One region of the Streptomyces sp. NPDC058008 genome, then DNA from elsewhere that is predicted to be linked to it. Evidence: riboswitches for the same ligand, from Rfam matches in the RefSeq annotation. Region 1 holds a riboswitch; each other region holds the start of a gene.
What was found. A riboswitch is a leader RNA that binds a small molecule or an ion and turns the genes downstream of it on or off. The one in region 1 is predicted to bind thiamine pyrophosphate.
Positions count from the first base shown of each region.

Region 2: it holds a riboswitch for thiamine pyrophosphate, as region 1 does, so the genes downstream of both, thiC (phosphomethylpyrimidine synthase ThiC) here and thiO (glycine oxidase ThiO) in region 1, are expected to answer to the same signal.
Region 3: it holds a riboswitch for thiamine pyrophosphate, as region 1 does, so the genes downstream of both, ACFVS9_RS23860 (thiamine ABC transporter substrate binding subunit) here and thiO (glycine oxidase ThiO) in region 1, are expected to answer to the same signal.

Region 1 is NZ_JBHVQX010000009.1:215,761-225,727, reverse strand. Features, by position in the region: gene ACFVS9_RS12090 (class II 3-deoxy-7-phosphoheptulonate synthase) at 1-803, shown strand, start outside; gene ACFVS9_RS12085 (bacterioferritin-associated ferredoxin) at 963-1,232, shown strand; gene bfr (bacterioferritin) at 1,267-1,746, opposite strand; gene ACFVS9_RS12075 (sulfite oxidase-like oxidoreductase) at 1,902-2,534, shown strand; gene ACFVS9_RS12070 (deoxyribonuclease IV) at 2,566-3,429, opposite strand; gene pknB (Stk1 family PASTA domain-containing Ser/Thr kinase) at 3,452-5,368, opposite strand; gene ACFVS9_RS12060 (thiazole synthase) at 5,497-6,291, opposite strand; gene thiS (sulfur carrier protein ThiS) at 6,294-6,524, opposite strand; gene thiO (glycine oxidase ThiO) at 6,521-7,735, opposite strand; TPP riboswitch at 7,733-7,845, opposite strand; gene ACFVS9_RS12045 (hypothetical protein) at 7,890-8,231, shown strand; gene ACFVS9_RS12040 (NAD(P)/FAD-dependent oxidoreductase) at 8,266-9,498, shown strand; gene ACFVS9_RS12035 (Rv2175c family DNA-binding protein) at 9,567-9,932, shown strand.
Region 2 is NZ_JBHVQX010000008.1:173,316-183,282, forward strand. Features, by position in the region: gene ACFVS9_RS10760 (DUF5326 family protein) at 1-135, shown strand, start outside; gene ACFVS9_RS10765 (IclR family transcriptional regulator) at 422-1,189, shown strand; gene ACFVS9_RS10770 (SsgA family sporulation/cell division regulator) at 1,291-1,728, shown strand; gene ACFVS9_RS10775 (YibE/F family protein) at 1,792-3,147, opposite strand; TPP riboswitch at 3,219-3,352, shown strand; gene thiC (phosphomethylpyrimidine synthase ThiC) at 3,345-5,180, shown strand; gene ACFVS9_RS10785 (hypothetical protein) at 5,361-6,185, opposite strand; gene ACFVS9_RS10790 (metallophosphoesterase) at 6,367-7,425, opposite strand; gene ACFVS9_RS10795 (LacI family DNA-binding transcriptional regulator) at 7,600-8,712, opposite strand; gene hisC (histidinol-phosphate transaminase) at 9,115-9,967, shown strand, end outside.
Region 3 is NZ_JBHVQX010000024.1:94,404-104,370, reverse strand. Features, by position in the region: gene pyrH (UMP kinase) at 33-809, shown strand; gene frr (ribosome recycling factor) at 926-1,483, shown strand; gene ACFVS9_RS23875 (phosphatidate cytidylyltransferase) at 1,483-2,568, shown strand; gene ACFVS9_RS23870 (DUF6191 domain-containing protein) at 2,666-2,992, shown strand; gene rlmN (23S rRNA (adenine(2503)-C(2))-methyltransferase RlmN) at 3,155-4,261, shown strand; TPP riboswitch at 4,350-4,466, shown strand; gene ACFVS9_RS23860 (thiamine ABC transporter substrate binding subunit) at 4,539-5,633, shown strand; gene ACFVS9_RS23855 (ABC transporter permease) at 5,678-7,291, shown strand; gene ACFVS9_RS23850 (ABC transporter ATP-binding protein) at 7,294-8,334, shown strand; gene ACFVS9_RS23845 (SRPBCC domain-containing protein) at 8,454-8,906, shown strand; gene ACFVS9_RS23840 (hypothetical protein) at 9,207-9,967, opposite strand, start outside.

The DNA.
Region 1 (9,967 bases):
TGCGCCAGGTGCACGCCTGGAACCAGGACTTCGTGAAGTCCTCGCCGTCCGGGCAGCGTTACGAGGCCCTGGCCCGCGAGATCGACAACGCGCTGAACTTCATGAAGGCGTGCGGCACGGACCCGGCCGAGTTCAAGGCGGTCGAGTTCTACGCCTCGCACGAGGCGCTGCTCCTGGACTACGAGTCCTCGCTGACCCGCACCGACTCGCGGACCGGCCAGCTCTACGACACCTCGGGCCACATGGTCTGGGTCGGTGAGCGCACCCGCCAGATGGACGGCGCGCACATCGAGTTCGCGTCGAGGATCCGCAACCCCATCGGGATCAAGCTCGGCCCGACGACCACCGTCGACGAGGCCCTCGGCTACGTCGACCGCCTCGACCCCGAGCGCGAGCCGGGCCGGCTGACCTTCATCGTCCGCATGGGCGCCGACAAGGTCCGCGACAAGCTCCCCGAGCTGGTCGAGAAGGTCACCGCCTCCGGTGCGGCGGTGGTGTGGGTCACCGACCCGATGCACGGCAACACCTTCGAGGCGGCCTCCGGGCACAAGACGCGCCGCTTCGACGACGTCCTGGACGAGGTCAAGGGCTTCTTCGAGGTGCACAAGGGCCTCGGGACGCACCCCGGCGGCATCCACGTCGAGCTCACGGGTGACGACGTCACCGAGTGCGTCGGCGGCGGCCACGAGATCTTCGTGGACGACCTCCACCAGCGCTACGAGACGGCCTGCGACCCGCGCCTCAACCGCAGCCAGTCCCTCGACCTGGCCTTCCTCGTCGCCGAGATGTACCGCGACCAGTAGGGACCGTCCCCGGTGACACCTGTGGGGCACGGATCGATGTGATCCGTGCCCCACGGGCGTACCGGGGCTTTTGCGTACCGGGGCTCGCGGGTAAGGTTAGGTTAGCCTCACCGAGAATTCGGGACGGCGCCACGATCGACCCGTCGGGAGGTGAACCGCGTGTACGTCTGCTCCTGCTTCGGCATCACGGAGGAACAGGTCAAGCGGCATGCGGACGGCGGAGCGTGCACGCCCCGCCAGATCGCCTCGGCCTGCAAGGCCGGCACCGACTGCGGCGGCTGCGTCCGCAGGATCCAGGCGCTCCTCGGCCGCGGCGACTGCCCGCGCCGCGAGCTCGTCGAAGGGCGTACGGCTCCGGGCGGCGCCCCGGCCGGTGCGCCCGCCGCCTTCGGCGCCACGCCGGACGTCAGGCTCCCCGACGCCGCCTGAGGCGTCGGCACGCCGCGCGGGGACTCCCGGCGGATCAGCTCTCCGGCTGTTCGATCACCTGGGCGATGTAGAGGGGCTCACCGAGCTTCTCGACCAGATCCAGCTGGGTGTCGAGATAGTCGATGTGGTGCTCCTCGTCCTCCAGAATGGACTCGAAGATGTTCGCCGACGTGATGTCGCCCTTGCCGCGCATCACCTCGATACCCCGCTTGAGGCGGTCGATCGCCTCGACCTCGACCTGGCGGTCGGCCTGGAACATCTCGGTGACCGTCTGGCCGACCCGCACGTGGAAGAGCCGCTGGTAGTTGGGCAGCCCATCGAGGAACAGGATCCGGTCGGTGAGGATCTCCGCGTGCTTCATCTCGTCGAACGATTCGGCCCGTGTGTACTTCGCGAGCTTCGTCCAGCCGAAGTTCTCCTGCATCTTCGCGTGCAGGAAGTACTGATTGATGGCAGTCAATTCGGCGGTCAGCTGTTCGTTGAGGAACTCGAGGACCTCGGGGTCGCCCTGCATCGCAGAGGCTCCTTCCAACCGGTGAACTGGGCATGTTTGCGCGCATCCTCGCACCGCGCCAAGCGGTCGTCCAGTAAGTGCATGCTTAGTACGAGTTGCCCGAATCGACTCTCCCCTGGTCATGACCACCCCTGCCTGTCTGTCACCATGGAGGCATGGGTCAGCCGGAAAGCCGGGAACGCGGCACAGCAGAGCAGTCCGGGCTTCCGCCGGGGCAGCGGCTGCAGCGGGGATGGCCGGTCACCCATTACGGCCCGGTCCCCAAGTTCAGACCCGACCGCTGGGAGTTCCGGGTCTTCGGCGCCACGGCGGACGGCGACAAGCACTGCTGGAATCACCAGGAATTCACGGCGCTTCCCTTCTCTTCGGTCGTCGCCGATCTGCACTGCGTGACCAAATTCAGCATGCTCGGATCCGAATGGGGCGGAATCCTCGCCCGTGAGGTCCTGGAACTCGCACCGCCCGGCCCCCGGGTGACGCACGTGATGGTCTGGGCCGAATACGGATTCAGCTCGAATCTGCGGATCGACGACTTCGCGGCGGACCGGACGCTGTTCGCCACCCATAAGGACGGCGAACTGCTCACCGCGGAACACGGATTCCCGCTGCGACTGGTCGTTCCGCATCTGTATGCCTGGAAGGGGCCCAAATGGGTCCGGGGCATCGAATACATGACCGCCGACCGGCGCGGGTTCTGGGAGGAACGCGGCTACCACAACATCGGCGACCCGTGGAGCGAGCAGCGCTACTCCTACCAGGAGGAGCCCGGGGACGGCCCCGAACTCTGAGCCGCCGGGGGCACGAGCACGACGCCGGCCCTCACTTCGCGGCGGGGCCCCGGAGTTCCTTCAGCCGGGCCACGTCCGCCGCGTGGCCTTCCTTGCCGCCGGGCGTCTCGATGATCAGGGGCACGCCCTCGGTGGCGGGGTGGGCGAACAGCTCACGGAACGGCTCGGCGCCGATGTGGCCCGCGCCGATGTTCTCGTGCCGGTCCTTGTGGGCGCCCACCACGTCCTTGGAGTCATTGGCGTGGATCAGCTTCAGCCGGCCCTCGCCGACGGTGTCCACCAGCAGATCCAGGGTCTGACGCATCCCGGCGGGGCCCGTCAGGTCGTGGCCCGCCGCGTAGATGTGGCAGGTGTCCAGGCAGATCCCCAGCCTGGGGTGGGAGTCCAGGGCCTCGAAGTACGGCCCGAAGTCCCAGGTCCGTGAGCAGAGCGAGGAGCCCTGCCCGGCGGTCGACTCCAGCAGCAGGAACGGGTCGTCGTCGTGCGTGAGCTCGTCCAGCAGCGGGAGCATGTGCGTGCGCACCTGGGCGAGGGCCTCCTCGCGCGGGCGTCCGCCGGTGGCCGAGCCCGTGTGCACCACCACACCCAGGGCGCCGATCTCCCGGGCCCGGCGCAGCGAGTGGCGCAGCGAGAGGACCGAACGCTCCACCGTGGCCTCGGTGTGCGAGCCGAAGTTGATCAGATAGGGGGCGTGGACGTACGCCGGAACCGAGCCGGCGGCGCACTCCGAACGGAACAGGTCGTCCTGTGCCGGGTTGCCGGGCGGTGTCGCCCAGCCGCGCGGGTTGGCGACGAAGACCTGCACGGTCTCCGCCGCCAGCTCCCGGGCGTAGCCCAGGCCTGCCTTGGCGAGTCCGCCGGCCACGGGAACGTGACCGCCGATCGGGTTGCGCATGTGCCGCCATTCCTCGGTGGGTCTACAGACCCTTGGTCCTGATGGTGATCGTGGAGCCCTCGGCGGCCTTCGCGCCGCCCTCGACCGACTGGCTGCCGACCGTGTCGCTGAAGGAGAGGAACGGCCGGTCGACCTTGACCTCGAACCCCGCCCCCTCCAGTGTGCTCCGTGCCTCGTCGACGTCCTTGCCCGTGACGTCGGGCACCTGGACCATGCGCGGGCCCTTGGAGACCGTCAGCTCCACGGTGTCCCCCTCGGCGGCCTCGGCGCCGCTGCCGGGCGACTGCCGGGCGACGCCGCCCGCGTCCTCGGGGGAGTCGACCCGGCCGGGCAGCACCTTCGTCCTCAGACCCGCCTCGTCCAGCGCGGCCGTGGCCTCGTCGACGGAGAGGCCGGTGACATCGGGCACGTCGACGGGGCTGCCCTTGCTGACGACCAGGGCCACCGCCGAGTCGGTCCGGCGCTCCGTGCCGGCCCGCGGATCCGTGCGGATGACCTTGCCCCGGTCGATCTCCTCGCTGAACTCCCTGGTCACCATCCCGGGCGCGAACCCCGACCCGGTCAGCTCACGCTTGGCCTCCGCGAGGGCGAGGCTCTCGACATCGGGAACCTCGACGACCTCCGGACCGCGCGAGACCACCAGCTTCACCGCGGCGTTGCCGCGGACGCGCTCCCCGGAGGCCGGATCGCTGCTGATCACCGTGCCGCGCTTCACCGTGTCGCTGTAGGCGCGCTCGACGCCCTTGAGGCCGAGGCCCTCGTCCGCGATCCGCTTCTCGGCCGTGCTCTGGGTCTGGCCCAGGAGGGAGGGGACCCGGGTGAACTGGCCCGAGTTGATGTACCAGACGCCCGCCCCGGCCCCCAGCACCAGCAGGACGGCCGCGAACAGGGCGATCACCCCGCGACGGCCCCGGCCGTGGAAGGGCCCGCGCCGCCGCCGGGGCTCCGGATCCTGCGGCGGCATCTCCAGCCTGCTGGTGTGGTGCGCGGTGCCCTGGCCCGCCGGTATCACCCGGGGGATCACGCTCGTACGGTCCTCGGCGGCGTCGTGCGACTCCGCGAGGGCCTGCGGGGGCATCGCGTCGAGCTGCTCCTCGGTGAGGTCCGCGCGTATCTCCCGGGACCGGGCGAGCAGGGCCACCGCGTCGGACGGACGGGCGCCGGGGGCGCGGGCCGTCGCGGCGGCCACCAGCTCGTCCAGCCCCGGGGCCAGGCCGGGGACGGCGGCGGACGGCGCCGGCACGTCCTCGTTCAGGTGCTGGTAGATGACCTGGGCGGCGGTGTCCCCGGTGTGGGGCTTGCCGCCGGTCAGCATCTCGTAGAGCACCACACCGCAGGCGTACACGTCGGACCGGGTGTCGGCGGTCCCCTGCTCGATCTGCTCGGGGGCGAGGTAGGAGACCGTGCCCAGCAGCGAGCCGGTGGTGTCCGTGGCCGTGCCCACGGCGCGTACGAGGCCGAAGTCGGCGACCTTCACCCGGCCGTCGTCCCCTATCAGGACGTTCTCCGGCTTCATGTCCCGGTGGACGAAGCCCGCGCGGTGCGCGGCGCCGAGGGCGGCCAGCACCGGTTCGAGGATGTCCAGGGCGGCCCGCGGCTGAAGCGCCCCGCGCTCGCGCAGGACGTCACGCAGGGTGCACCCGGCGACGTACTCCATCGCCAGGTAGACGTACGCGCCCTGGGCGCCCTGGTCGAAGACACCCACCACGTTCGGGTGGGCGAGCCGGGCGACGGACTTGGCCTCGCGGATGAAGCGTTCGACGAACGCGGCGTCCGTCGCCAGCGCCGGGTGCATCACCTTCAGGGCGAGCACCCGGTCGAGCCGGGTGTCCACGGCCCTGTACACCGTGGCCATACCGCCGACGGCGATGCGCGCATCGATGCGGTAGCGGCCGTCGAGCAGCTGCCCGACGAGGGGGTCCTGGAGGGTCGTGTCCACGGAGCGAGTCTACGATCCGCCACGGACACCCCGGACGGTCCCGGGTCCCCCCGGGGCCGTTCCGGTGCCGAGCCGTGACAGGGGCATGCACATGCTGTGACCAGGAGGGCTCCGCCGGGCCCCCGGACTCAGAAGGCCGGCCGCTCGGGGTCCAGCACCGCACGGCCCTCCACGGGCGAGGACGCCTCGGCGAAGTGCCGGCGCGGGATGCGCCCCGCCCGGTACGCCAGCCGCCCGCCGTCCACCGCGTGCCGCATCGCGGCGGCCATCAGCTCCGGCTCCTGCGCCCGGGTCACCGCGGAGGCGAGCATCACGGCGGAGCAGCCCAGCTCCATCGCCAGCGCCGCGTCCGACGCGGTCCCCGCTCCGGCGTCGAGGATCACCGGGACCGTCGCCCGCTCGACGATCAGCTGGAAGTTGTGGGGATTGCGGATGCCGAGGCCGGAACCGATGGGGGAGCCCAGCGGCATGACCGCCGCGCACCCCACGTCCTGGAGCCTGCGCGCCAGGACCGGGTCGTCGTTGGTGTAGGGCAGGACCGTGAAACCGTCGTCGACCAGGATCTCGGCCGCGTCCAGCAGCTCGACCGGATCGGGCAGCAGGGTCCGTTCGTCGGCCACGACCTCCAGCTTGATCCAGTCGGTGCCGAGCGCCTCCCTGGCGAGCCGGGCCGTCAGCACGGCCTCGCCCGCGGTGAAACAGCCCGCGGTGTTCGGCAGGACCTGGATGGAGAGGCGCTCCAGGACGGAGAGCACCGACCCCTGGACGGAAGGGTCGAGCCGGCGCATCGCGACGGTGGTCAGCTCGGTGCCCGAGGCGGCCAGGGAGCGTTCCAGCACGTCCAGGCTGGGTGCCCCGCCCGTCCCCATGATCAGCCGCGAGGAGAACGTGGCCGGGCCGAGGGTGAGGAGATCGCCGGACACGGTCAGCCCCCCTGGACCGCGGTGAGGACCTCGACGCGGTCGCCGTCGGTGAGGGCCGTGGCCGACCACCGCCCGCGGGGGACGACGGTCTCGTTGACCGCGGCGGCGACACCCGAGGGCGCCGCGGTCAGCCCCGCGACCAGGGTGTCCAGGGTGGTGCCCGCGGGGAGGGCGCGGCGCTCCCCGTTGACGGACACGGAGACGTGGACGGGTACGGCGGCGGGCTGTGTCATACGGGCTGCTCCTGCGACGCGGGGGTGGTCTGTCCGGGGGTGCGGGCCGGCGCGCTCCCCGGGGAGGCGGGGGCGAAGCGGTGCGGCGAGAAGGGGCGGGCGAGCTCGGGCAGCTCGCCCGCGGTCAGCACATGGGCCATCACCTCGCCGGTCACGGGGGTCAGCAGCACCCCGTTGCGGTGGTGCCCGGTGGCCAGGTGCAGGCCGGGCAGGGCCGTGGGGCCCAGCAGCGGCGCGTTGTCCGGCGAGGCGGGCCGCAGCCCGGCCCGGGTCTCGGTCAGCGGCAGTTCGGTGATGCCGGGTATCAGCTCGTGGGCGTCACGCAGCAGCTCGTACACCCCGCCCGCCGTGACCGTGGTGTCCCAGCCCAGCTCCTCGGTCGTCGCGCCGACGACCAGCTCGCCGTCGGCGCGCGGGACGAGGTACACCTGGCTGCCGCGCACCACGGCCCGTACGGTCCGGCTGAGGAAGGGGGCGTACGCGCGCGGCACGGTGAGCCGCAGCACCTGCCCCTTCACCGGGCGCACCGGAGGTACGACGTCCTCGGGCAGCCCCTCCAGCCGGCCGCTGAGACTGCCGCCGGCGAGCACCACCTGGCCGGCCGTGAGCCGGGTGCCGTCGGCGAGTTCCGCCCCGGCCGCCCGGCCGCCCGTGACGGAGAGCCGCCGGGCCCGGTCACGGCGGAAGGCCACCCCCGCCCGCTCGCACGCGGTGACCAGCGCCGCGGCCAGCCGCCTCGGGTCCACCTGGTGGTCGCCGTCCACCCGCAGCCCGCCGCGCACCCCCGGCGCGAGCATCGGCTCCAGGCGGCGGCACTCCCGGCCGCTGAGCCACTCGGACTCCAGCCCCGAACGCCGTTGCAGTACGTGCAGTTCCCGCAGGTGCGCCCGGTCGTCGGAGTCCAGGGCGACGGACAGGGTGCCGCAGGCCCGGAAGCCGGTCGTCCGGCCGCTCGCCTCCTCCAGCTCGGCCACGAACGCCGGATAGCGTTGCGCGGAGGCCACGTTGAGGCCGAGCAGCATCTGCTCGCCGTAGTGGAGTTCGGTGACGGCGGCCAGCATCCCGGCCGCGACCTGGGCGGCCCCGCCGCCTGGCTCCGGATCCGCCAGCGCGGTGCGCAGGCCCCGCTGCGCCGACCGCCAGGCGGTCACCAGGCCGATGAGCCCGCCTCCGACGACCAGGACGTCGGAGGTGTCCGTGGAGATGCGCATGGGCGTCCAGCCCCTCCCTTCGCCGGCATGACCCGGATCAGGTTCGTACGGTCGGAGGCCGGTCAGCCTCCCTCTCAGCCCGGTGCGTCCGGACTCCCGCGAGTGCCTTACGGTGGCCAGCCTAGACCCCGCCGCCGGTAAGGGAGCAGCGCCCGTGGCCCGTTCGCTCGACGGACTCGTCCTCTCGCCGGTGGCGGACCAGGCCCCCGGCCAGGTCGGGACCCTGACCCGGTTCACGTACCACGAGCGGGACGGCCGGATCTGGGCCGAGTACGCGGGCGGGGACGTCGTCCGGGGACACCTCGTCGGCACCCGGGACGCGGACGCCCTGGACTTCCGCTACGTCCAGTTGAAGCGGGACGGGACGACCTCCGGCGGCCACTGCGTCTCCCTCGTCACCGACCTGCCCGACGGCAGGGTCCGCCTGGACGAGACCTGGCACTGGGAGTCCCAGGAGGGCAGCGGGACGAGCGTCGTGGAGGAGCTCCCGCGCTGACGCCATGTCACGGGGCAGCCCTTAGGGTGGTCGGGTGAACGAGCAGACACAGGACCCGGCAGCGGGGGACCGGCCGCGGGACGTCGTGATCGTGGGCGCCGGCATGGCCGGCGTGCAGACGGCCGTGGCCCTGCGCGAACAGGGCTTCACCGGCCCGGTCACCCTGATCGGCGCCGAACCGCACCAGCCGTACGACAGGCCGCCCCTGTCCAAGGCGGTCCTGCTGGGCAAGGCAGAGGACTCCGCCTTCGACGTCGACTTCGAAGCCCTGGACATCACCCTGCGCCTGGGGCTCGACGTGTCCGGCCTGCGTTCCGGGGCGCACGAGCTGGACACCCCGGAGGGGCCCGTCGGCTACGGCGTACTGGTCCTCGCCACCGGGGCGGAACCCGCCGCGCTGCCCGGATCCGAGGGCGTGCCCGGCGTCCATCTGCTGCGCACCCTCGACGACGCCGCACGGCTGCGGCCGGTCCTGGAGCGGCAGCACGACGTGGTCGTCGTCGGGGCGGGCTGGATCGGCGCCGAGTTCGCCACCGCGGCCCGCGCCGCCGGGTGCGCGGTCACCGTCGTCGAGGCCGCCGGCCGGCCCCTCGCGGGCACTCTGCCCGCCGAGGTCGCCGCCCCGATGGCCGGCTGGTACGCCGAGAGCGGGGCGGAACTGATCACCGGCGCCCGCGTCGACCGTGTCCGGCAGGGCGCCGTCCACCTGGCGGACGGGCGGGTGATCCCCGCCGGGGCGGTGGTCGTGGGCATCGGCGCCCGGCCCGCCACCGGGTGGCTCACGGACTCGGGCATCGCGCTGGGCGCGGACGGCTCGGTCACCACCGACAGCTCCCTGCGCACCTCGCTGCCCGACGTCTACGCGGTCGGCGACTGCGCCTCCTTCCCCTCCGCCCGCTACGGGGAGCGGCTCCTGGTCCACCACTGGGACAACGCCCTCCAGGGCCCCAGGACGGTCGCGGCGGCCCTGGCCGGCGGGGCAGCGAGCTCCTACGACCCGGTGCCCTACTTCTGGTCCGAGCAGTTCGGACGCTTCGTCCAGTACGCGGGCCACCACACCGGGGCCGACACGCTGCTGTGGCGGGGCGACCCCGCCGACCCGTCCTGGACGGTCCTCTGGCTGCGCCACGGGGTCCTGGTGGCCGTGCTGGCCGTCGGCAGGCCCCGTGACCTGGCGCAGGGGCGCAAGCTCGTCGAAGCCGGGGCGCGGATCGATCCGGCGCGGGCCGCCGACTCCTCCGTCCCGCTGAAATCGGCGGCGCTCTAGGGCTGGCCACGGCCTCGTACGCCCGGCCCGGCTACCGGCCGCCCGTCCGGGATGGCACGCTTGTCCTTGTGACCGAGATTGACGCAAAGATCGATGCTCTCGTCCCCGCATGGCTCCACCTTCCCGACATCGCGGAAATGCTGGGTGTCGAGGTGACGCGCGTACGGCAGCTGGTGAAGGAAGGCCAGCTGATCGCCGTACGACGTGGTGAGAACCGTGCGCTCCAGGTGCCTGCCGCCTTCATCGACGGCGACAAGGTGGTCAAGGGCCTCGCGGGGACCCTGACACTCCTGAGGGACGACGGCTACAACGACGAAGAGATGCTGGACTGGCTCTTCACCCCCGACCCCAGCCTGCCCGGAACCCCGGCGCAGGCCCTGAGCGAGAATCGCGGTACGGAGGTGAAGCGCCGCGCCCAGGCGCTCGCCGTCTGACCGGACGACCGTGAGTGGAGTGCGGGGCGCGGCCC
Region 2 (9,967 bases), on a different contig from region 1:
GGTGGCCTGATCGCCACCGTGGTCGGGTTCGTCATCGGTGTCCTGTTCAAGGTGCTGGTCTTCGTCGTTCTCGTGGGCGGTCTGATCTTCGTCGTACGGAAGTTCATGTCCTCGTCGGAGCGAAGCAACTGGTAGACGGGTCGGGACGGGCACCGGGCACGCGGTGCCCGGGCCCCCGTGACAGGCCACGGATACGGTGATTAGCCCAGCTGAGCTAAGTCCAGGACGAAACCTCACTCGTCACTGAACGTGCCGATACAGTTGCGTACCGCTGCCGCCAGCTGGGAAATGACGGACCGTCACCATCCTGCCCAGTGGTTTGTGCGACCGTCCGGTCTCCGGACCCCAGGCTCGCGGCGGGCCCGTGGGGGCGGCCCCCTCGGGAGGGCTGAGAGCCCGTCACCATGCCTGGGGGTGACCTGTGACCACGGCATCGAGTACCGCTGCGCCGACGTTGATCGGCTCGGTTCAGCGGGCGCTGAGACTTATGGAGGCTGTGGGCACCCATCGGGACGGGGCCCCGGCGAAGCAGCTGGCCCGGGAGGCCGGCCTTCCCCTCCCGACCGCCTACCACCTGCTGCGTACCCTCACCCACGAGGGATATCTCCGCAGGGAGAACGGCGTCTTCCTGTTCGGGGCCGCCGCCGAGCGGCTGGGCGGAGGCCCCGCGACCCGGCGCCCCGGAGTGATCGTCGACTCGCTCGCCCACTGGGCGGACGTCATCGGCGCCCCGGTGTACTGCGCCCTGTACAAGGACGGCGAGATCGAGATGATCGCCGTCGCGGAGATTCCGGCGGTTCCCGCGGTCCGTGAGTGGGCCTCCTTCCGTGAGACGGGCCATGCCCACGCTCTCGGGCTGTGTCTCCTGGGGCAGCTCGACGAGCGGGCGCGCGAGGACCATCTGGACCGGCACCCCGTCCGGCCGCTGACCCGTTACTCCGTGCGGGACCGCCAGGAGCTGCTGAGCCGGCTGAGGTCGATGAAGCGCACCGAGCCGGTCGTGGAGCGGCAGGAGTACGCCTTGGGCACGGTCTGTGCGGCCATTCCGATCACCGTGGGTTCTGCGGTGGCGGCGATGGCTGTTTCTCTCCCCCTGCACGAAGAAGAACGGTTGCTCCCCGCAGTCGAACAACTACGCTGCGAAGTGACCACTCTCTTGCGCTCGTTCGTGTTCTCTATCAGTATCTGAAAAATCACTCCTTGTGATCTGCTATCGCGTGCATCACGATGGCGTCAATAGGGCCATGGGGGATCATTCCTGGCCAGTTTCATCTACTGCGGGGTTGAACGATGCGCGAGTCGGTTCAAGCAGAGGTCATGATGAGCTTCCTCGTCTCCGAGGAGCTCTCCTTCCGTATTCCGGTGGAGCTCCGGTACGAGGTCAGCGATCCGTACGCGATCCGGATGACCTTCCACCTGCCAGGCGACGCCCCCGTCACCTGGGCATTCGGCCGTGAGCTGTTGCTCGACGGCCTCAACAGTCCCAGCGGTGACGGCGATGTGCACATCGGTCCGACCGAGCCCGAAGGGCTGTCGGATGTCCACATCCGGCTTCAGGTCGGCGCCGACCGTGCGCTCTTCAGGGCCGGGACGGCGCCTCTCGTGGCCTTCCTGGACCGGACGGACAAGCTGGTGCCGCTGGGGCAGGAGCACACGCTGGGTGACTTCGACGGCAATCTGGAAGAGGCGCTGGGCCGCATCCTGGCCAAGGAGCAGAACGCCGGCTGAACAGGAAGCAACGGCTGAACACCGAGCGCCGACGGCACGGCTCCATGTGCCCGGTGCCTCGTCTCATGCCTTGCGGCGACGGCCTCTCCCGGTCCGTGCGGGTGCAGGAGCTCCGGCTTCCGCGCCGAGCCCCGTGCGGTCCGCGGAGACCACCAGGGCCGCGAGCACCGTCGTCACCGGTACCGAGGCGACCAGCCCGATCGAGCCGACCAGTGTCCGGACGATCTCCTCCGCGACGAGTTCGCTGTTGGCGACCGTGCCCACACTGCTCTGCGCGATCGAGAAGAGCAGCAGCAGGGGGAGCGCCGCGCCCGCGTAGGCGAGCACGAGCGTGTTGACGACCGAGGCGATGTGGTCGCGCCCGATCCGGATGCCCGCGCGGTAGAGCCGGCGCACACCCATGGACGGGTCGGCCTGGTGGAGTTCCCAGACCGCCGACGTCTGGGTGACGGTCACATCGTCCAGCACACCGAGCGAACCGATGATCACACCGGCCAGCAGCAGACCGCTCATGTCGATGTGCGGGTACAGCCCGTGGATGAGGCCGGTGTTGTCGTCCGTGTTCCCGGACAGGCTGGCCCAGCCGATGAAGAGGGAGCCGAGCAGCCCGATCAGCAGCAGTGAGATGAGCGTGCCGATGACGGCCACGGAGGTGCGCGCCGTCAGCCCGTGGCAGGTGTAGAGGGCGATCAGCATGATGGCGCTGGCCCCGATCACCGCCACCACCAGCGGATTCGAGCCCTGAAGGATCGCCGGCAGGATGAACAGGGTCAGCACGGCGAAGGAGACGGCGAGCGCGATCAGCGCCATCAGGCCGCGGATCCTGCCCACCACCACCACGGCGAGGGCGAAGATCCCGGCGAGCAACGCCATCGGCACCGTGCGGTCCACGTCGGTGACCGAGTACTGCAGGTCCCGGGGCGCGTCGGGAGCGTACGCCACGACCACCCCCTGGCCCTCGTGGAGTTGGCGGGGGGCGTCGGGCTGGATGACCTCGACGAACGTACGTCCCTTGTCGTCACCCGTGGTCACTTCGACGGTCGCCTTCTTGCACCGGCCCGACTGCTCGTTGACCGCCTCCCGCCCCGACGCCGTCGAGGTGTCGCCGGTCGGCGGTACCTGCGAGGCGTTGACGTCGGCGCAGTCGACCGACACGACCTTCGTCACCCGGCCGTCCTGGGTCTGCCGGTCGAATCCGACGCCCGTGCGCTCGTGGGCGGGGGCGCCGCCCGGCCAGAACGCGACGAGCCCGACCAGGACCGCGGTCGCGAAGGGGATCACCACGGCCGCGATGACCTTGCGCAGGTGCTTGGAGACGGGCGCGGCTGGACCGTGGCTGTGGGTGTGGGCGTGCGTATGGCTCTGCGTGCTGCCTGTCGCGGGGCCGTGGGGTTCGGGGGCGCTTCCGGGGGACGTCACCCGCCGATCATCCCAAGAACCGGGGAGGCCCTCTGGCCAGCACGCCAGACGGGAGGCTAGCGTGGGGGCACATCTGTACACGCGGGAGCTCGGAGCACCGGGCTGAGAGGGCGCTGACCTCCGTATATCCCTACGGGACGCGCTGCGCCGACCGCCGAACCTGTTACCGGGTAATGCCGGCGTAGGGAGTAGGTCTCATGACCACAGCGGACGCACGCACGCCTGCCTCGAAGCGGAATGCGCGGATTCCGGCGGATACCGACGGCCCGGCCTCCACCGAGGGGGCGGGGGACGACGCGACGGGGAGGTCCGTCGGCTGGCACAAGGGGTACGTCCAGGGCTCACGCCCCGACCTCCGGGTGCCGGTCCGTCAGGTGCACCTCACCAACGGCGGGGAGGTGACGCTGTACGACACGTCCGGTCCGTACACGGACCCCGCCGTCGACACCGATGTCCGCCGGGGGCTCGCACCGGTCCGGGAGAACTGGATCATCGCCCGTGGCGACACCGAGGAGTACGCGGGGCGCCCCGCCCGGCCCGAGGACGACGGACTCAAGCACACCTCGCCACGCGGGGGCCTGCGCAACCTCGACGCGGTCTTCCCGGGCCGTCCGAGGCAGCCCCGCCGCAGCCGTGACGGCCGGCCCGTCACCCAGCTCGCGTACGCCCGCCGGGGGGAGATCACCCCGGAGATGGAGTACGTCGCCCTGAGGGAGAACGTCGGACCCGAGGTCGTGCGCGAGGAGATCGCGGCGGGCCGCGCGGTCCTGCCGGCCAACGTCAACCACCCGGAGACCGAGCCGATGATCATCGGCAAGCGCTTCCTGGTGAAGGTGAACGCCAACATCGGCAACTCCGCGGTGACCTCGTCCATCGAGGAGGAGGTGGACAAGATGACCTGGGCCACCCGGTGGGGCGCGGACACGGTGATGGACCTCTCCACCGGCCGCAACATCCACACCACCCGCGAGTGGGTCCTCCGCAACTCCCCCGTGCCGATCGGCACGGTGCCCCTGTACCAGGCGCTCGAGAAGGTCGACGGCCGCGCCGAGGAACTGACCTGGGAGATCTACAAGGACACGGTCGTCGAGCAGGCGGAGCAGGGCGTCGACTACATGACGGTGCACGCCGGGGTGCGGCTGCCGTACGTCCCGCTGACGGCACGCCGTAAGACCGGCATCGTCTCGCGCGGTGGCTCGATCATGGCCGCCTGGTGCCTCGCGCACCACAAGGAGTCGTTCCTGTACGAGCACTTCGAGGAGCTCTGCGAGATCCTCGCGGCCTACGACGTGACCTACTCGCTCGGCGACGGGCTGCGTCCCGGCTCCATCGCCGACGCCAACGACGAGGCGCAGTTCGCCGAACTCCGTACGCTCGGCGAACTCAACACCGTGGCCAAGCGCTTCGGCGTCCAGACGATGATCGAGGGTCCGGGCCATGTCCCGATGCACAAGATCAAGGAGAACATCGACCTCCAGCAGGAGATCTGCGAGGAGGCGCCGTTCTACACGCTGGGTCCCCTCACCACCGACGTGGCGCCCGCGTACGACCACATCACCTCGGGCATCGGCGCGGCCATGATCGCCTGGTGGGGGACGGCGATGCTCTGCTACGTCACGCCCAAGGAGCACCTGGGACTGCCGAACCGCGACGACGTGAAGACAGGCGTCATCACCTACAGGATCGCCGCCCACGCGGCGGACCTGGCCAAGGGGCACCCCGGGGCCCAGGAGTGGGACGACGCGCTGTCGGACGCCCGGTTCGAGTTCCGCTGGGAGGACCAGTTCAACCTGGCCCTCGATCCGGACACCGCGCGGGAGTTCCATGACGAGACGCTGCCGGCGGAGCCCGCGAAGACGGCGCACTTCTGCTCCATGTGCGGCCCCAAGTTCTGTTCGATGAAGATCTCCCACGACATCCGGCGGGAGCACGGGCACGAACAGGCCGAGATCGAGGCGGGTATGGCCGAGAAGTCCAGGGAGTTCGCGGCGGCGGGCAACAGGGTCTACCTGCCGCTCGCGGACGCGGACTGACGCCGGGGCCCGTCCGCAGGGCCTCGCGGCGCCCTCCTCGCCACCGCCGGCCCGGAAGGGCGCCGCGGGCCGGGCCCGGCGCACGCCGGCGTGGTGTGGCCCGGCCCGGCGCCTGGGTGGTCCGGCCCGGCGGGACCCGCCGGGCCGGGGCGGACCACTCCGGCCCGAGTAGCGGGCGGATCACTCCGGCCGGTTCTCGGGGCCGCCGAAGTCCGGGCTGGTGAAGTCGGGGCTGGTGAAGGTCGGACGCGGGCCGGCCGAGGGGCCGTCCCCCGGCCCGGAGAAGTCCGGTCTGCTGTAGCCGACCTTCGGTATCCGGTTCGCCGAACGGTGCGGCGTGCGCGCGGCGGGCCCCGCGGTCGGGTCGGCCAGCGCGTCCCGGAAGAAGGGCAGGATCCCGCGTTCCAGCAGGGCGTGGCGCCAGGCCTCCCGGGCTCGCGCCACGTCCTCCGGCAGTTCCTCCTCCTCGTCCACGGCGGGCAGGGCCGTGGCACCGTTGCGCAGAGCGGTGACCAGGAGCCCCACCGCGGCGACCAGGATGGCGGCGGCGGCGACCGCGGCGAAGAACCATCCGGCGGCGACCATGGTCCCCGCGAACGCCGGGGCGGGGTCGAGCGCCTTCAGCAGATATCCGACCAGCAGGAATATCAGTGCGGCGGCTGCGGCGAGCACCGGTGCCAGTACGGCTATCACCGCGCCGGTACCGGCACCCTCGGGGGCGGGCCCGGCCGGGGCGGGGGCGAGCACGGAGTCGTGCGCGTCCGGGTCCTCCGGCCCGCGCAGCTCGCCGCGGACCTTCACATAGTGGTCGTACTCGGTGGCGGCGGCCGTGGTGATCAGGGGCGTGGCGTCGAGTGCCATCGTCCGCAGCTGTTCCCTGTTGAGCCGGTCGCCGACTCCGTCCAGATCAGGTCGTTCGTGGGCATGACGCAGTGCGTCGGCAAGGATCCGCTCGTACTCGGGGCGGTCCTCGGCCAGCAGGTGCGGAGCGCTTTTCATGTGCATCCCCCGATGCTCCGTCGTGCCTGACCGACCGCGCGAGCCGGGTCATCAGGCAGAAACGGAGGAGAGCCTGCTACTGATACGCCGATGGTAGAGCGCCCACCGCGCAGGGTGACAGGGGGTTTCCGGAAATAGGCGTGCCCGCCGACGGTGTCAGGTTCTGATGCCTCTTCCCCGCCGGCCGTCAGTCATGCAGGGGGAGTTGGACGACCAGTAGCTTTCCGGCCATGGTCACCCCGCCGTCCATGGCGATGGCGAGCCTCTCCGCGTAGACGTGCGGACCGTCCACCACGGGCCGCGGGGCGTCCTCGCCCTCCTCCGATCCGACCTCTCCCAGCAGGTACGGGATGGGGCTGTGGCCGTGGACGACGCGCTGTCCGCCGTAGGTCGCCATCAGTTCGCGAACGGCCTGCGCGCCGCCCTCGTCACGGAAGGCGAACCTCTTGGTGAGCTTGCGGAACAGGTCCCAGCACTCGTCCGCGTCGTTCCGCGTGAGAATGGCGTGCACCGTGTCGTTGACGTCCTCGATGGTCGATCCGTAGTCGAGGTACGCGGTCGTGTCGGAGTGCATGAGCAGGTGCCCGTCCTCCTCGACGACCGCGTCGAGCCGTGCCATCCACTGGATGTGGACGTCCTGGAGCCGCTCCATGTCGGTCTTCTGGCCGCCGTTGAGCAGCCAGGCGGCCTGGAAGGTCGCGGTGCCGGCACCGGAGTTCACCGGCGTGTCCCCGAACCTCTTCGCACCGAGCAGCAGCAGTTCGTGGTTGCCCATGAGGGCCTTGCAGTACCCGCCGGCCGCCGCGGCTTCCGCGGAGAGGCGCATGACGAGGTCGATGACGCCGATGCCGTCCGGCCCGCGGTCGGTGAAGTCGCCGAGGAACCAGAGCCGGGCGTTGCCCGCCGCCCACCGGCCGTCGGCGTCGACCAGGCCCTGCTCGCCCAGGGCGGCCAAAAGCTCGTCCAGATAGCCGTGGACGTCGCCGACGACGTACAGCGGACCGGGGCCGGGTTCACCGGCGGGCCGGGCCTCCGGGACCGTTTGCACCTGGACGGTGTCGCCGCGGTTGATCACGGGCAGATCGCGCTCGGTGGGGGTGTACCCCTCCGGCGGTTCGTCGCCCACCGCGGCGTTGCCGGGATGCGGCAAGGGCGCGGGCATCGGCACCTGCGCATACGGCGGTACGCGGAAGTCGCGCAACGTCGCTGTCCGCACCACGGGTTCCTGACCGGCCCCCTGAGTCATCGACCCCTCCACCACCGTCGCGCCTCCGTACACCTGACGGGCCCTGCCTGGTAGAGGTGGTCCGCGGTGTCGTGCGCCCATCATAGGAATGCGGATCGTGCTGTGTGACGCACCAGGGGTGGTGAATCCGTGCGCACACCCGGTTCATCGGCCGTTTGGTCCGGATTAATCCGATCAGTCCCCGGCGGGCGAGCGCGGAGGGCTGACCGTGGTGCGCGGCGGACGCCGCTGCGAGGACGTCCGGACGATGAGCTCCGTCGGTATCACCTGCTCCACCGGACCGTCGTGTTCGACTCCTTCGATGGCGTCGATGAGGAGCTGGACGACCGCCGTGCCGATCCTGCGCGGCTTCAGCGAGAGGGTCGTGATGGGCGGCTCGGTCGACGCGTACACGGTGGACTCGCTGCAGCAGACGAGCAGGAGGTCCTCGGGGACCCGCAGGCCGTACCGGCGGGCCGCGGCGAGCAGATCGGTGCCGTTGGGGTCGAAGAGCCCGTAGACGGCGTCCGGGCGGTCCGGACGGGCGAGCAGGCGGTCGGCGGCCACCGCGCCGGCGCAGGGGTCGTGGGCCGGATAGGACTCGTAGACCGGGTCCTGGCCGACCCTTTCGCACCAGTGGAGGTAGGCGGTGGTGGACAGGCGGGTGTACGTGTCGGTCGTGGTGCCCGTGAGCAGCCCGATGCGGCGCGCTCCCGCCGCCGCGAGGTGGTCCAGCAGGTCGAGGACGGCCGCCCGGTGGTCGTTGTCGACCCAGGCGGTGACCGGGAGCGTGCCCGCAGGGCGTCCGTCGGAGACGACGGGGAGCCCCTGGCGCACGAGTTCGGTCACGACCGGATCCTGGTCGGAGGGGTCGATGACGACGGTTCCGTCGAGGGCGACGTTCGACCAGACGTCGTGGCGTGAGGTCGCGGGGAGGATCACGAGGGCGTAGCCGCGGGCGAGGGCGGCCGACGTGGCGGCTCTCGCCATCTCCGCGAAGTACGCGAACTCGGTGAAGGTGAAGGGTTCGTCCCCGTACGTGGTCACGGTCAGGCCGATGAGCCCGGACTTGCCGGTACGGAGGGTTCGGGCCGCCGCGGACGGGCGGTAGCCCAGCCGTTCGGCGACCTCGCGGACGTGGCGGCGCGTGGCGTCCGGGAGTCTGCCCTTGCCGTTGAGGGCGTCGGACACGGTCGTGATGGAGACCCCGGCCGCCGCGGCTACATCCCGGATTCCCGCCCGTCCCGGCCGGCCGCTGCGCCGGGGCGTCTCTGTCCGGCTCACCTGGTGCTTCCCTGCTGCTGTCATGGCGAGCCGATAGTAGGGCTCCGATGCCGGGTTGGGCCGGTCGCATATGCATACGTCAAGAGGCACGTTTCTGCATGATCATCAAGGCCTAAATGCCTTGTGAATCAAGGGTGTTGGGGGCATCCGGATTAATGTGTCATGCATCCACGCGCGTGAACCTGCTGTATGGCCCATGTCTCGAAGAGGTCTCAACTCACCTGTTCGAGGGATGCGCGCCACGGCGTGAGCGACCGGCGCGCGGCGCATCACGTCATGCTCCCCCTCCCGAAGCCCACCGGAGCCGCCCACGGCAGGTGATTCCGGCCGGGGAGGGCGATTTCGCATCACGGCCATTCGCACAGGTGCCCAATCCTCATAGGGTGAGCAGTATTGATGTGGACGGACGGTCGAGGAGGACCTGCGGTGAGCGAGACGAGCCCCAAGCTGCGCGCCGAGCTGGACGGCGTCCCTGCGTACGTGCCGGGCAAGCCGGCATCCGCGGAGGGACCGGTTGCCTTCAAGCTGTCCTCCAACGAGAACCCGTACCCCCCTCTGCCCGGGGTCATGGAGTCGGTCCTCACCGCGGCCGCCGCCTTCAACAGGTACCCCGACATGGCCTGTACCGGTCTGATGAACGAGCTGTCCGACCGGTTCGGCGTGCCGGTCTCCCACCTGGCCACGGGCACGGGGTCGGTCGGCGTGGCCCAGCAGCTGCTCCAGGCCACCTCGGGCCCCGGGGACGAGGTCATCTACGCCTGGCGCTCGTTCGAGGCGTACCCGATCATCACGCAGATCAGCGGTGCGACGTCGGTCAAGGTGCCGCTGACCCGCGGTGAGGTGCACGACCTCGACGCCATGGCCGGCGCGGTCACCGACCGGACACGGATGATCTTCGTCTGCAACCCGAACAACCCGACCGGCACGGTGGTGCGCCGGGCGGAGCTGGAGCGGTTCCTGGACCGCGTCCCGGACGACGTCCTGGTCGTGCTCGACGAGGCGTACAAGGAGTTCATCCGGGACGCGGACGTGCCGGACGGCATCGAGATCTACCGGGACCGGCCCAACGTCGCGGTGCTGCGCACCTTCTCCAAGGCGTACGGCCTCGCGGGTCTGCGGGTCGGCTTCGCCGTGGCGCACGAGCCGGTCGCGGCGGCGCTGCGCAAGACGGCCGTCCCCTTCGGCGTCAGCCAGGTCGCCCAGGACGCCGCCGTCGCCTCGCTGCGCGCCGAGGACGAGCTCCTGGGGCGGGTGGGGTCGCTGGTCGGCGAGCGTTCCC
Region 3 (9,967 bases), on a different contig from region 1:
GCCTTCTTCGTATGTGCACGAGGAGAATCTCCATGAACAAGGGCGCGGACGCCACACAGGGTGACCACAAGCGCGACGACGGCACGATTTCCGGGCGCTTCATGCTGAAGCTCTCCGGCGAGGCCTTCGCCGGTGGCGGAGGCCTCGGCGTCGACCCCGACGTCGTGCACGCCATCGCCCGCGAGATCGCCGCGGTCGTACGCGACGGCGCGGAGATCGCGGTCGTCATCGGCGGCGGCAACTTCTTCCGTGGCGCCGAGCTCCAGCAGCGCGGCATGGACCGGGCGCGGTCCGACTACATGGGCATGCTCGGCACGGTCATGAACTGCCTGGCACTGCAGGACTTCCTGGAGAAGGAAGGCATCGACTCACGCGTCCAGACCGCCATCACCATGGGCCAGGTCGCGGAGCCGTACATCCCGCTCCGTGCCGTGCGGCACCTGGAGAAGGGACGCGTCGTGATCTTCGGTGCCGGCATGGGTATGCCGTACTTCTCCACCGACACGACCGCTGCCCAGCGCGCCCTGGAGATCGACGCCGAGGCGCTGCTGATGGGGAAGAACGGCGTGGACGGGGTCTACGACTCCGACCCGAAGGCCAACCCCGACGCGGTGAAGTTCGACGCCCTGGAGTACGGCGAGGTGATCGCCCGGGACCTCAAGGTCGCGGACGCCACCGCCATCACGCTCTGCCGTGACAACCAGCTCCCGATCCTCGTCTTCGAGCTGACCACCGAGGGCAATATCGCCCGCGCGGTCAAGGGTGAGAAGATCGGCACGCTGGTGAGCGACCGGAGCACCCGGGCCTGACGGCACGGGAAGACGCACAACGGCCTGCCGGTCGGACACCGCGCAGGCGAGGACGCGACGCAGGATCCGCAGGACCCGACGATGCCGGGTCCGCTCAAGACACGCAGGAGCACGTGGTGATCGAAGAAATCCTCCTCGAGGCCGAGGAGAAGATGGAGAAGGCCGTCGTGGTCGCGAAAGAGGACTTCGCCGCGATCCGCACCGGCCGTGCGCACCCGGCGATGTTCAACAAGATCGTCGCCGACTACTACGGCGCGCTGACCCCGATCAACCAGCTGGCCTCGTTCTCGGTCCCCGAGCCGCGGATGGCCGTGGTGACCCCGTTCGACAAGACCGCGCTGCGCAACATCGAGCAGGCGATCCGCGACTCCGACCTCGGCGTGAACCCGAGCAACGACGGCAACATCATCCGCGTGACGTTCCCCGAGCTCACGCAGGACCGCCGCAAGGAGTACATCAAGGTCGCCAAGACCAAGGCCGAGGACTCCAAGATCTCGATCCGCTCCATCCGCCGCAAGGCCAAGGAGTCGCTCGACAAGCTCGTCAAGGACAAGGAGTCCGGCGAGGACGAGGTCCGCCGTGCGGAGAAGGAGCTCGACGACACCACCGCGAAGTACGTCGCGCAGGTGGACGAGCTGCTCAAGCACAAGGAAGCCGAGCTGCTCGAAGTCTGATGAACGACTCTTCCTGGGGCGCCCCGCAGGGAGCCGGTCACTGGAGCGCGCCCGAGATGGGGGCCGCTCCGGCGGGTCCCGCCCACGATGTGCGCGGCGCCCAGCAGACTCGGCCCATGCCCATAGTGCCGGACGTTCCCGACGCAGGTAGAGACGCTGACGACCGCGACGACCGGAACGGGGACGCCGCGCGCGTCAGCGGCCCCCTGTTCCGTGACGAGAAGCCGCAGGAGCCCATGTCCACCCCGATGCCGCCCCCGCCGCCCAAGAAGCGGGCGGGGCGAGACCTCCGCGCCGCCATAGGGGTCGGTGTCGGTCTCGGTGCCCTCGTCGTCGGCTCCCTCTTCATCGTGAAGGCCGTCTTCGTCGGCGTGGTCGTGCTGGCGGTCGTGGTCGGTCTCTGGGAGCTGACCTCCCGCCTCAAGGAGCGCAAGGGCATCGACGCGCCCCTCGTGCCCCTCGCCGTCGGCGGCGCCGCGATGGTGGTCGCCGGCTATGCCCGGGGGGCGGAGGGCGCCTGGGTCGCCATGGCGCTCACCGCGCTCGCGGTGCTCGTGTGGCGGATGACCTCACCGCCCGAGGGCTACCTCAAGGACGTCACGGCGGGCGTCTTCGCCGTGTTCTACGTACCGTTCCTGGCCACGTTCGTCACGATGATGCTCACTGCGGACGACGGTGCGTGGCGGGTGCTGACCTTCCTGCTGCTGACCGTGGTCAGCGACACCGGGGCGTACGCCGTCGGCTGGCGCTTCGGTACGCACAAGCTGGCACCCCGGATCAGCCCGGGGAAGACCCGGGAGGGCCTGTTCGGCGCGGTCGGCTTCGCGACGGTGGCCGGCGCGCTGTGCATGGAGTTCCTGATCGACGACGGGGCCTGGTGGCAGGGCCTGCTCGTGGGCCTCGCCGTCGCCGCCAGCGCCACGCTCGGGGACCTGGGCGAGTCCATGATCAAGCGGGACCTCGGGATCAAGGACATGGGCACGCTGCTGCCCGGCCACGGCGGCATCATGGACCGGCTCGACTCGCTCCTGCCGAGCGCTCCGGTCGTCTGGCTGCTGCTCGTCCTGTTCGTCGGATCCGGCTGACCGGCCGGACCGCCGTGGACATGTGTGGGGGCCGTCGCCCGGAAGCGACGGCCCCCACCGCTGTACCCGCGCCCCACGGTCCGGGACACTCGCCGGTATGGGATTCGCCGTCTTCATGACCCTTCCGGGACTGGTCGTCGTACTCACCGTCCTCGCCTTCGCGGACCAGCTCCTGCTCCGGGCGGGCCGGGCGGGTGTCCTGCCCTGGCGCAACAGCGTGCGGCAGGGCCAGATCTCCTCCACGGGCTTCGAGCAGCTGCACGCGAGCTTCTCGCCGGGCAAGCAGAGCGAACTCAGGGAGCGGCGGTCGGCCTTGCTGGTGCGGGACGACGAGGAGGACGGCGCGCCTCCGCACCGCACGACGGTGGACCTGGCGGACGGGACCGCGGTCGTCCGCCTCCCGGCAGGACGCCCCACCGCCTGACGGAGAGGCCGGGGCCCGGGCCGCCCGGCGTGGAATCGGTCACGGCCGCCGGGCCGGCGGGGCCGTCCCCGGGCCGTCGTCCGCCGGTCGCGGGCCTCCCTGTCGCGCCCGCTCCGGCGGCGGCCCGGGGCACCTCGGCGTGTCTGCGACACTGGATGAACCATGCCTAAGCCCGGAGAACTCACTTTCGTCGCGCCCCGTGGAGCCAAGCGGCCGCCGCGGCACCTCGCCGACCTCACGCCCGACGAGCGCAAGGAAGCAGTCGCCGCGACCGGCGAGAAGCCCTTCCGCGCCAAGCAGCTGTCGCAGCACTACTTCACGCGGTACGCGCACGACCCGGCGGAGTGGACCAACATCCCGGCCGCCTCGCGCGACAAGCTCGCCGAGGCGATGTTCCCCGACCTGATGTCGGTCATGCGCCACATCAGCTGTGACGACGACACCACCCGCAAGACGCTCTGGAAGCTGCACGACGGCACCCTCGTGGAGTCGGTCCTCATGCGCTACCCGGACCGGGTCACCATGTGCATCTCGTCCCAGGCGGGCTGCGGGATGAACTGCCCGTTCTGCGCCACCGGCCAGGCGGGCCTCGACCGCAACCTGTCGACAGCCGAGATCGTGCACCAGATCGTGGACGGCATGCGGGCGCTGCGCGACGGCGAGGTCCCGGGCGGCCCCGCGCGGCTGTCCAACATCGTCTTCATGGGCATGGGCGAACCGCTGGCCAACTACAAGCGCGTGGTCGGGGCGATCCGCCGGCTGACGGACCCGGAGCCGGACGGCCTGGGGCTCTCGCAGCGCGGGATCACCGTGTCCACGGTGGGTCTGGTGCCCGCCATGCTGCGCTTCGCCGACGAGGGCTTCAAGTGCCGCCTCGCGGTCTCCCTGCACGCTCCGGACGACGAGCTGCGTGACACCCTCGTGCCGGTCAACACCCGCTGGAAGGTCCGTGAGGTCCTGGACGCCGCGTGGGAGTACGCGGAGAAGTCGGGTCGCCGGATCTCCATCGAGTACGCGCTGATCCGGGACATCAACGACCAGGCCTGGCGCGGCGACCGGCTGGGCCGGCTGCTCAAGGGCAAGCGGGTGCACGTCAACCTCATCCCGCTGAACCCCACCCCGGGCTCCAAGTGGACCGCGTCGCGGCCCGAGGACGAGAAGGCGTTCGTCGAGGCCATCGCGGCCCACGGCGTGCCGGTCACCGTCCGGGACACCCGGGGCCAGGAGATCGACGGCGCCTGCGGCCAGCTGGCGGCCTCCGAGCGCTGAGGCGCTTCCCGGTGGCGGGCGCCGCCCGGTGTGATCCGGCCGGTCCGGCGTGATCCGGCCGGTGTAGCCTGGCCCGGAAATCAACTTCATATTCCGACAGGGGAGCGCCACAGCGCTGAGAGTGCGGCACCGGGAACCGGTCGTCCGCAGACCCTCTGAACCTCGCCCGGGTCATTCCGGGTAGGAAGTTCGGGCCTTACTCAAGCTGTTGCGCCCTGCCCGCTCACCGAGCGGGCGGGGCCGCGTCTCTTCCTGGTCATCTCCAGGAGGAATCACCATGAAGACCACGACGAAGTACGCGGCGGGCGCGCTCGCCGCGACGCTCGGCGTCACCGTGCTCGCCGGCTGCGGCGGCTCCGACGACAAGGCGTCCGGGGGCACGGGCGGCGGCTCGAAGACCGTCACCCTGGTCAGCCACGACTCCTTCAACGCCTCGGACGCCGTCCTGAAGGCGTTCACGAAGGAGACCGGCTACCAGGTCAAGGTGCTCAAGAGCGGAGACGCCGGAGCGGCCCTCAACCAGGAGATCCTGACGAAGGGCTCCCCCCGCGGCGACGTGTTCTTCGGCGCCGACAACACACTGCTCTCCCGCGCCCTGGACAACGGTCTGTTCACGCCGTACGAGGCGAAGGGCCTGGACCGTGTCGACGCCGACGCCCAGCTCGACGCCGGCAAGCACCGGGTCACGCCCGTCGACACCGGCGACATCTGCGTCAACTACGACAAGAAGTACTTCGCCGACAGGAAGCTCGACCCGCCGAAGACCTTCGACGACCTGCTGAAGCCCGCCTACAGGAACCTCCTCGTCACCGAGAACGCCGCGACCTCCTCGCCCGGCCTCGGCTTCCTCCTCGGTACGGTCGCCACCCAGGGCGAGACCGGCTACCAGGACTACTGGAAGAAGCTGAAGGACAACGGCGTCAAGGTCGTCGACGGCTGGGAGCAGGCGTACAACGAGGAGTTCTCCGGCTCCGCGGGCGGCAGGAAGGCCGGCGCCGACCGTCCGCTCGTCGTCTCGTACGCCTCCAGCCCGCCCGTCGAGGTGCTCTACGCCGATCCGCAGCCCGCCGAGGCCCCGACCGGTGTCGCCACCGGCACCTGCTTCCGGCAGACCGAGTTCGCCGGGCTGCTGGACGGCGCGAAGAACGAGGCGGGCGGCAAGGCGCTGCTGGACTTCCTGATCAGCAAGCGTTTCCAGGAGGACATGCCGCTGAACATGTTCGTGAACCCGGTGGTCGAGGACGCGGAACTGCCGGAGCTGTTCACGAAGTTCGGTGCCACCGTCGGCACGCCGGCGACCGTGGCCCCGGAGAAGATCGCCGAGAACCGTGAGCAGTGGGTCCAGTCGTGGTCGTCGCTCGTCGTGAAGTAGCCGCGCGGCCCCCGCGCGGGGGGAACGCGGTGCGGCTCGGTCTCATGGCGGTGCCCGTCGCGTTCTTCGCGCTGTTCTTCGCCTACCCGGTCGTCGCGATCGTCGGCCGCGGGCTGAAGGCGGACGGCGTCTGGCAGTTCGGCCGGATCGGCACGGTGCTGAGCCGGCCGGACATCCTGGACGTCCTGCGGTTCACCACCTGGCGGGCCGTCGCCTCGACCGTGCTCACCCTGCTGATCGCGCTGCCCGGTGCCTACGTCTTCGCCCGCTTCGACTTCCCCGGCAAGCAGGTGCTGCGGGCCGTGGTGACCGTGCCGTTCGTCCTGCCGACCGTCGTGGTGGGCACCGCGTTCCTGGCGCTGCTGGGACGCGGCGGTCTCCTCGACAACCTCTGGGGCGTACGGCTCGACACCTCGGTGTGGGCGATCCTGATCGCCCACGTGTTCTTCAACTACGCCGTCGTCATCCGGACGGTCGGCGGGCTCTGGTCCCAGCTCGACCCCCGCCAGGAGGAGGCCGCCCGGGTGCTCGGCGCCGGCCGCCTCGCCGCCTGGCGGCGGGTCACGCTGCCCGCCCTGGCCCCCGCCGTCGCCGCGGCGGCGCTGATGGTCTTCCTGTTCACCTTCACCTCCTTCGGCGTCGTCCAGATCCTCGGCGGCCCGGCGTACTCCACGCTGGAGGTGGAGATCTACCGGCAGACCGCGCAGCTCCTCGACCTGCCGACGGCCGCCGTGCTGACCCTGGTCCAGTTCGCGGCGGTGGCCGGGATCCTCGCCGTGCACGCGTGGACCGTACGGCGCCGGGAGACGGCCCTGAAGCTCGTCGACCCGGCGCTGACCGCGCGGCCGCCCCGGGGGGCCGGGCAGTGGGCGCTGCTCGGCGGCGTGCTGCTGACCGTGCTGCTGCTCGTCCTGCTGCCGCTCGGCGTCCTGGTCGAACGCTCCCTGGACACCTCGGCGGGCTACGGCCTCGGCTTCTACCGTGCGCTGCGGTCCGTCGACGCCAACGGCTCCACCTTCCTGGTGCCACCGCTCGACGCCATCGGGAACTCCCTGCGCTACGCACTGGTCGCGACCCTCGTCGCCCTCCTGGTCGGGGGCCTCGCCGCCGCCGCGCTGACCCGGCGGGCCGGCCGGCTGGTGCGGGGCTTCGACGCCCTGCTGATGCTGCCGCTCGGCGTCTCGGCGGTCACCGTCGGCTTCGGCTTCCTCATCACGCTCGACAAGCCGCCGCTCGACCTGCGTACGTCCTGGATCCTCGTACCGCTGGCGCAGGCGCTGGTGGGTGTCCCCTTCGTCGTGCGGACCATGCTGCCCGTCCTGCGGGCGGTCGACGAACGGCTGCGGGAGGCGGCGGCCGTGCTCGGCGCCTCCCCGCTGCGGGCCTGGCGCGAGGTGGACCTCCCGCTGGTGCGGCGGGCGGTGCTGGTGGCCGCGGGGTTCGCCTTCGCCGTCTCGCTCGGTGAGTTCGGGGCGACCGTGTTCATCGCGCGCCCCGACAACCCCACCCTGCCGGTCGCCGTCGCCCGGCTCCTGGGGCGCTCCGGGGAGCTCAACTACGGCCAGGCGATGGCCCTCAGCACGATCCTGATGCTCGTCTGCGCGGTGTCGCTGCTGCTGCTCGAACGTATCCGCACCGACCGATCCGGGGAGTTCTAGAGATGCTGGCAGTGGAGTCGGCCACGGTCCGGTTCGGGAAACGGACCGCGCTGGACGCGGTGGACCTGGAGGTCGCCGACCACGAGACGGTCTGTGTGCTGGGCCCGAGCGGCAGCGGCAAGTCGACGCTGCTGCGCGCGGTCGCCGGGCTACAGCCTCTGGACGGCGGACGGGTGTTCCTCGACGGGGCCGACCAGGCGTCGCTGCCCGTGCACCGGCGCGGGCTCGGCCTGATGTTCCAGGACCACCAGCTGTTCCCGCACCGGGACGTCGGCGCCAACGTCGCCTTCGGGCTGCGGATGCACGGGGTCCCGCGCGCCGAGCGGGACCGCAGGACGGGCGAACTCCTCGACCTGGTCGGCCTGCCCGGGGCGGAGCGGCGGGCCGTCGCCGCCCTGTCCGGGGGCGAGCAGCAGCGGGTGGCACTCGCCCGGGCCCTGGCGCCCCGTCCGAAGCTGCTGATGCTGGACGAACCGCTGGGCCAGCTGGACCGCAGCCTGCGCGAACGGCTCGTCGTCGAGCTGCGTACGCTCTTCGGCCGCCTGGGCACCACGGTCCTCGCCGTCACCCACGACCAGGGCGAGGCCTTCGCGCTCGCCGACCGGGTGGTGGTCATGCGGGACGGGCGGATCGCCCAGGCAGGCACCCCGCTGGAGGTCTGGCAGCGGCCCGCGTCGGCCTTCGTCGCCCGCTTCCTCGGCTTCGACAACCTGGTGGACGCCACGGTCACCGGCACGGTCGCCGACACGGTCTGGGGAAAGGTGGCCGTGCCCGAGGGCTCGCCGCAGGGCGGGTGCGAGGTGCTCGTACGGCCGGGCGGAGTGCGGATCGGCGGCGCGAAGGACGGCCTGCGCTGCACGGTGGGCGCACGCACCTTCCGCGGCCACCACGTCACCGTCACGCTGCGACCCGAGGACGGGCCGCCGCTGGAGGCGGAGTGCGGTCTGCGGGACACGCCGGAGGAGGGAGCCGTGGTGGGCGTGGCGTTCGACCCGGCGGAGACGGTGGTGCTGCCCGCGCCCCGCGCGGGAGCCGCGTCCTGACCGCACCCCGGCACGGCGGGCCCGAGGGGGCGGGGAGGGGAACGTCCGTACGACCGGCTGGCGGCGCTCCCCGGGGCGTGCTCCCCTGGAACCCGGTACGTCCGGAAGGGGCAGGAACCATGACACGCTCTTCACGCGAGGGCATCGACATCACCCGTGTCGTCGAGGCGCCGCGGGAGCGGGTGTTCGAGGCCTGGACGGTCCCCGAGGACTTCGCCGCCTGGTACGGGGGAGATGCCGACGTACCGCTCGACCGGGTCTCGATGGACGTCGCCCCGGGCGGCGAGTGGAGCCTGGTCATCGTGGTGCCCGGCGCGGACATGCCCTTCCACGGCGTCTACCGGGAGGTGTCGGCCCCCGAACGGCTCGTCTTCACGCTGAAGGACGCGACCGCCCCCGAGGACACCGAGGGGGAGACCGTCTCCGTGACGCTGACCGAGATGAGCCGGAAGTCCACCGAGATGGTCTTCCAGCAGCGCGGCGGCAACCTGACGCCCGAGCAGTACGCCGCCGCCGAGGACGGCTGGGACGCGTTCTTCGACGCCCTCGACGCGCGGCTCGCCGCCCGCTGAGCCCACCCGCAGGAGTCGCCCGTCGGCCCGGCGGCCACCGTGTCCACGAACGCCACGCGGGCGAGCGCGGTCGGCCGCCTCTTCCGCGTCCCCGGCCCCCGAGAGGGCCGGCGTGCCGGACGGCGGTGCCCGGGCGGGGAGTCCGCGGGCCTTCGGCGGCATCGTGCCGGAGTGCGCGGTCGACGCGGGCCGAGGCCGTCGAGGGTTCCGGCCGGAAGCGGTGGGCGTCCGGATCCCGGTGCCGGGTGCGTACGCGCTCCCGGCCGGATCCTCCACGCGGCCGCCCCGCGCCGGAGGCTGTCACTCCGTCAGCGGCAGTGCCGCCAGCTCCGCGATCGCCCAGGTCAGCGGGGCGAAGACGGCCAGCAGCACCAGGGCCCGCAGGACGGCGGCGGTGCGGAGCGCGGAGGCCGGGGCACCCAGCCGCAGCAGGGTCCCGGCCGTGCGGGCGCGGGCCTGCTTGGCCTCCAGCGCGGTGGTCAGCAGGGTCGCCGTGGTGCAGCCGAGGACGAGTACGGCGCCGAGCGCGGTGAGCGGGCCGAAGGGGCGGGGCCCGTCGGTCCAGAGCGTGGAGGCCGCGATCACCCCGGACAGCACGGCGCACACGATGCCCAGCGGACGGCCGATCCGGGACGCCTCGTCCATGAGGACCCGGCCCGCGAGCAGCCGTACGGCCCCCGGGCGCACCGCCTGGAGCAGCCGGCCGCACAGGTGGGTGAGACCGGGGCCGGCCATGGCCAGCCCGACCGCGGTGAGGGTCCAGCCCGCGAGTACCGCGGCCGGGGTGGAGTCCAGCCGGCCGGGCAGCGGGAAGGGGCTGCCCGACGAGCCGCGGCTCGCGTACGCCTCGACCGCGAGTCCGGCCGCGGTCAGCGCGACCCCCCACGGCAGCCCCTTCGGCGTCGGGGCGGGCGCGAGGTCCTCCTCGGCCGCCTGGGCCTCGGACGGCGCCACCGGCCGGGAACGCAGCGCGAGCCCGCCGGCCACGGAGGCGGCCAGCGGCACCAGGGCCAGCAGCGTGAGGACGGCGGCGAGGGGCAGCGGGGTGCCCGCGCCCAGGA